2 regions of the Thalassolituus oleivorans MIL-1 genome follow, and region 2 is predicted to be linked to the other one. Evidence: predicted binding sites of a transcription regulator. Region 2 holds the regulator's gene; the other holds the start of a gene.
What was found. Region 2 encodes FNR, which switches genes on or off when oxygen is low (the NO sensors DNR and NnrR bind a similar motif). Its sites were predicted from a motif close to TTGATNTANATCAA; they were not measured.

Region 1 (3,119 bases), 1.7 Mb from region 2:
TTACCGTTTTCGTCTTTCAATTTCTTAATATCAACGCCATCAGGGTTGTTAGAACCCACTTCATGTAACGCCAACAAATGCACAACAACTAAACCAACAATCACTAAAGGCAAAGCAACAACATGCAATGCAAAGAAGCGGTTAAGAGTCGCGCCAGAGATCAAGAAGTCACCACGGATCCATTCCGTCAGCGCATCACCGATACCGAAAGGAATAACCGAGAATAGGGAAATAATTACCTGCGCCCCCCAATAGGACATCTGTCCCCATGGCAGTACGTAACCCATGAAGGCTTCAGCCATAAGAGCTAGGTAAATCAACATACCGAAGATCCAGATCAATTCACGCGGCTTCTGATAGGAACCGTACAAAACCGCACGCATCATGTGCAGGTATACCGCGATAAAGAAGAAAGTAGCACCCGTAGAATGTAGGTAACGAATTAACCAACCCCACTCAACGTCACGCATGATGTATTCAACAGATGCGAATGCACCTTCAGCGCTTGGTACGAAGTTCATAGTCAGCCAAACACCGGTAAGGATTTGGTTGGCCAGCATCATCATGGACAATACGCCGAAGAAGTACCAAAAGTTAAAGTTCTTCGGTGCATAGTATTTAGACATATGCTTTTCATAGGTCTGAGTAACCGGTAAACGGTCATCAATCCAGCCCATGAGCGTATTTTGTTGCTTGCTCATTATGCATTCTCCTCGTCAACGCCAATCACCAGTACGTTATCGCTTTCATAGGAGTACGGAGGTACAACTAAGTTGGTTGCTGCTGGTGAACCATTGAATACACGTCCCGCCAAATCGAAACGTGAACCGTGACACGGGCAGTACCAACCACCTTTCCAGTCAGAATCAAACGGCTCAGGCTTAACTTCAGCGAAATACTTAGGAGCGCAACCTAGGTGAGTACATACACCTAGCAAAACCAGCAATTCTGGCTTACGTGAACGGAAACCGTTATCTGCATACGCTGGTTGCTGTTCTTTATTGCTGTTCTCGGGATCTTTTAAACGACCAGCCAGAGTACCAAGTGTGTCCAAGGTTTCTGGTGTGCGACGCACGATATAGACAGGCTTACCGCGCCATTCGGCGGTGAGCATGGCACCTGGTTCAATTTTACTGACATCGACTTTAGCCGGGGCACCAGCAGCCTTCGCTTTTTCACTTGGCAACCAAGATTTTACGAATGGCACTGCAAGGAAGCCTGCACCAACTGCACCGACAGCACCGGTCGCACCCACGAGCAGAGTACGCCGAGTCTTATTCACGCCGTCTTGACTCATTACCATCTTCTCCCATCAAAAAAATTCTTTCGTCGCCAGCCGGTCAGGAGCGCTTGCACAATTTTTGTACAGACCAAGCGTAGCATACAGAGCGGCGCTCATAGTAAAGAAAATAGGGGCCAGAAACAACCGGAAAAACCCATAGATACTAGGGATTTAGACATAAAAAAAGCGCTTATTGATCTGTGCCAATAAGCGCTCTTTATTATTCTGCAGCGGATTAACGCTTGGAGAACTGTGGCTTCTTACGTGCTTTACGTAGACCCACTTTCTTACGCTCAACTTCACGAGCATCACGAGTTACATAACCCGCTGCGCGTAGAGAAGGACGCAATGTTTCATCGTACTGCATCAATGCACGGGTAATACCGTGACGGATTGCACCAGCTTGACCACTACCGCCGCCACCTTGAACGTTAACGATAACGTCAAATTTGCCTAGGTTTTCAGTCAATTCGAGTGGTTGACGAACAACCATACGAGCTGTTTCACGACCGAAGTAAACGTCCAAAGACTTTTTGTTTACTACGATGCTGCCAGTACCTGGACGCAAGAAAACGCGTGCAGTGGAAGTCTTACGACGACCGGTACCATAGTATTGAGAGACTGCCATCATATTATCCCAGTTTCAGTTCTTGCGGCTGTTGAGCAGTATGAGGATGCTCGCTACCGGCATAAACTTTCATTTTTTTGAACATGGCACGACCAAGAGGATTCTTGGGCAGCATGCCTTTAACTGCAGTTTCAATAACCATCTCTGGCTTATGATCAATAAGTTTCTCAAAAGAGATAGACTTAAGACCACCAGGGTAACCAGTGTGACGATAGTACATCTTATCACTGGACTTATTACCGGTTACTTTAACTTTGTCCGCGTTGATAACGACAATATAGTCGCCAGTGTCAACGTGTGGAGTGAATTCTGGCTTGTGCTTGCCTCTCAAATGGCGAGCAACCTCAGTAGCCAGACGACCCAGCGTTTGTTCAGCTGCATCAACTACAAACCACTCACGTTTTACGGATTCTGGTTTCGCGCTGTAAGTTTTCATCAATTTCTCGCCTTCAAGGGCATGTTGATCCGAAAAGAGGGCGGCATTCTATAGGACACTGAAACATTCTGCAATACCTTCTTGCTCGAATCTCAGCCGAATTCTTTCGTAATACGCATTCCTGCCCGCAGACCTGCATATCCGATTAATACTGTTCGGGTTCCTTAATCACCACTAGCCCTACAATGAGCGCTAGCAATGCCACCATAACATCCAGAAGTAGGGCTAAGCCCATCGCTTCTGACGTATTTTCCTGCTGTTGATATCCCAGTTGTTGGCCAACGGCAAAACAACCGGCACTCACACCAAAGCCAACGATGATACAGGCAATCAGTAGATAACCCTTGGCATCATGGGCCGATACGGTCTGTTTATTGACCCTATGCTGTAATAGCCAGCAGGCAGCCGCGCATAGTAACAGAGTTAGGGCACTTCCTGCGACAAAAAATAACGTCATTTTCTTCTCCGACAGACCTTTGTGGAAAAGATTAGTCGAATCTTTCGTCACCGCAAGGCAAAGCCGAGCCAAAGCTTAGCTAAACACCCACTTAGAACTCGCTATCGCAACACCCAAATTAGTGTTCGCGAGTTGAGCGGAACTCAATATCCGGCCAGCGTTCTTCGGTCAAAGACAGATTCACGCGAGTTGGAGCCACATAGGTTAAATGACCACCGCCATCAATCGCTAAGTTATCACCCGCTTTGCGCTTAAAGTCTTCCAGCATCTTATGATCCTTACAGTAAACCCAACGTGCGGTATTTACGCTGATCGG
Region 2 (3,119 bases):
TGCCGCAAGCCTTGGTATCGACGATGTACGCTCTGGGGTTAGTCCCGCAGAGAAGTTAAAAACGGTCAGACATTGGCAGCAACAAGGTGAACGCGTCATGATGGTTGGAGATGGCATCAATGATGTCCCTGTTCTTGCCGGTGCTGATGTATCGTTGGCGGTCAATGAAGCATCCGACCTCGCCAAAACCAATGCCGATATGTTACTCACCAACGGTCGACTCGAAGCGCTTATTTCATCACTTGATGTTGCTCGGCGTACGCGCCATATTATTCGTCAAAACATTGGCTGGGCATTACTGTACAATCTGATTGCATTGCCGTTGGCCGCTGCTGGATTAATTCCACCTTGGGCCGCTGCCATTGGTATGTCGTTTAGCTCACTCTTGGTTGTATTTAACGCCCTGCGTTTAATTCGCAATCGCCCACTATCCCTTAACGAGGCTTGATCGTGGATATTATTTACGTCTTGGTTCCCCTTTCTATTGCCTTAATCGGTATTGCTGTATTCGTATTTTTTTGGGCGGTAAAAGGCGGGCAATTCGATGATCTAGAGTCGCCAGCACACAAGATTCTATTTGATGATGACGAGCACTTAATTCAGCGCAAAGATAAGCAAGATGATTCTAACGCTGACTCTAATGAAGACCCTGATAAGCAATGACAGAACCGCTGTCATTTATTACTGCAATCCTACTGGGATTATTTGGCGCCAGTCATTGCCTTGTCATGTGCGGGGGTATTGCCGCCGCTGCCGGAAATACGGATCGCGAGCATAGAATCCGCGCTGCTATTTTGTTCAATGCAGGGCGCATTACCAGTTATACCTTAGCAGGGGCTCTCGTCGGTGCACTCGGGTTGTGGCTGCAATCGCAACATCAATGGTTAATGCTCGGTCTGCGGACGATTGCAGGTGCAATGTTAATTTTAATGGGATTGTATGTTGCTAAGTGGGCATCTTGGCTGACCCAAGTAGAGCGCTTAGGGCAAGGCCTTTGGGGTCTTATTCGTCCACTTGCGCAGAAGCAGCTAGGACGCCCAACCATGCGCAGCCAGTTATTACTCGGCGCGTTATGGGGATGGTTACCTTGCGGACTCATTTACAGCACTCTGAGCTGGGTTGCTGCCAATGGACAACCTCTCGATGGAGCTCTGGCTATGTTTGCTTTTGGGCTAGGCACATTACCGGCTATATTTTCAGCAAGTCTTGCTGCGGCAACACTGATGCAAATGCTTAATCGTGCTATCGTACGGAAAATCTCGGGCGCACTACTGATGCTCTACGGGCTATGGACCTTAGTATCAGTTTGGCTCCCTATTGCGAATAGTTAGTATAAATCACAAGTAATATCGGCGATATTCGCTCCAGTGCAAATTGATTAACGGGAATTCGATCATGAAGACGCCATCAACCTCTCCTACTTCCAGCACACCATTACGTGGTACTCAACCACATTGCCAAACGTGTTCTCTTAATGCTCTGTGCTTGCCGCTATCGCTTAAAGATACGGATATGGAACGTCTGGACGATATTATTCGTCGTGGTCGCCCGATTCAAAAAGGCCAATTATTATTCCAGCAAGGCGAAACCTTCCAATCGGTATTTGCTGTTCGTACAGGTGCCCTAAAAACCTACACACTGGCGAGTAACGGCGAAGAGCAAATTACTGGCTTTCATCTTGCCAGCGAACTGATTGGACTTTCAGGTTATGAGGCTGACTGCTATCCGTTGACGGCAAAAGCATTAGAAACCACGACGGTTTGTGAAATTCCTTTACCGCAGCTTGATACATTGGCTGATGAACTACCCGACTTACGTAAACAGTTGATGCGCACCATGGGTACTGAAATTCGCCACGATCAAAATATGATGCTGTTATTGAGTAAGAAAAACGCCGAAGAACGCGTTGCTTCTTTCTTACTCGATATTTCACAACGTTATCAGCGCCGTGGCTTTTCCGCTTCCCATTTCCGTTTGCCGATGTCTCGCGTTGATATCAGTAACTACTTAGGCTTAGCCGTAGAAACGATTAGTCGCGTATTTACTCGCTTCCAAAATAACGAACTGATCGAAACCCAAGGCAAAGAAATTATATTGCGCGACATGGATGCGCTTTACGAAATGGCGGGGCTAGTATCATCGACGCATTGTGAGAAGCACGACGAGTAACAAAAAGCCGGTTTTTTAACCGGCTTTTTGTTATCGCACGCTCATCCATTCGTCATGTTCAAGCGTAACTAACCCGTTAGCAATTGCCGAATACGGCAACTGTAGCGTATGGCAGGATCAAAAATGCCTCCCGTTCAGAAGTAGGCATGAGCTTTGCGTTATCTTTGCTAAGAATGTGAGTTTAATCGCAAATATGTCCAAAAAATGACGTTATTCGCACAAGGCAAAGCAGATTAATTGAATTTGTCCTACATACTGTATAAACAGCACCACACGTTTAACGGTGCGTACTTAGGAGCCCCCTAATGGGAATAGCTGCAGAAGACTTTAAACGCTGTATTATTCAGCCAACATTACAACGTTTAGGCGTTCAAAGTGCTGGTGCGGAGGCGTTATTACTTGCCACAGCCGCCGTTGAATCTGAACTCGGCTCCTTTTTAAAAGCCGAGGGGCAGCGTACCTCTGGGGTCTACCAGATGCATGGTTTAACTCATCGCCATATTTGGGATGACTACCTAGGACATCAGCCTGAGCTAGCGAGTAAAGTGCGTGGCCTAGCCAGTCAGCATGATTTTCTTACTCATCCACATGCCGAACTCACCACTAATCTAAGTTACGCTACTGCCATTGCACTTTTAGCGTATCTACGTCACCCCGAATTTGTACTTCCAGATAATCCGACGCCTGAATTGCTTGCGGAGCTATGGAAGCAATACTATCACCCCCGCGACGATCTGAGCATCGCCGATTTTATAGCAAGGTACAAAGAGCTAATTCGCCCGATGAAAGTGGCTGCCGCTTAATCTTGTCTGTGCAGCCGTCTAGCCAGTAACAACTGTGCTTAAGCTGTCTTCTAGCCTGCTTAGGGTTCCTCTCATGCCGTCATTTTGATATAAAGCGCACGCCAATCAGTGGGGTGAGCCAATGATCGAATCCGTCGATGACCGCAA

Region 1: petA (ubiquinol-cytochrome c reductase iron-sulfur subunit) is a predicted target of FNR. The motif match lies at 1,476-1,489, and genes of this name have one in related genera.

The regions. Positions count from the first base shown of each region.
Region 1 covers NC_020888.1:457,578-460,696, reverse strand. Annotated here, with positions in the region: gene TOL_RS01950 (cytochrome b) at 1-701, opposite strand, end outside; gene petA (ubiquinol-cytochrome c reductase iron-sulfur subunit) at 701-1,297, opposite strand; gene rpsI (30S ribosomal protein S9) at 1,518-1,910, opposite strand; gene rplM (50S ribosomal protein L13) at 1,915-2,346, opposite strand; gene TOL_RS01930 (hypothetical protein) at 2,492-2,803, opposite strand; gene TOL_RS01925 (peptide chain release factor 3) at 2,922-3,119, opposite strand, start outside.
Region 2 covers NC_020888.1:2,129,994-2,133,112, forward strand. Annotated here, with positions in the region: gene TOL_RS09660 (heavy metal translocating P-type ATPase) at 1-448, shown strand, start outside; gene ccoS (cbb3-type cytochrome oxidase assembly protein CcoS) at 451-663, shown strand; gene TOL_RS09670 (sulfite exporter TauE/SafE family protein) at 660-1,331, shown strand; gene fnr (fumarate/nitrate reduction transcriptional regulator Fnr) at 1,396-2,169, shown strand; gene TOL_RS09680 (hypothetical protein) at 2,475-2,972, shown strand; gene ttcA (tRNA 2-thiocytidine(32) synthetase TtcA) at 3,094-3,119, shown strand, end outside.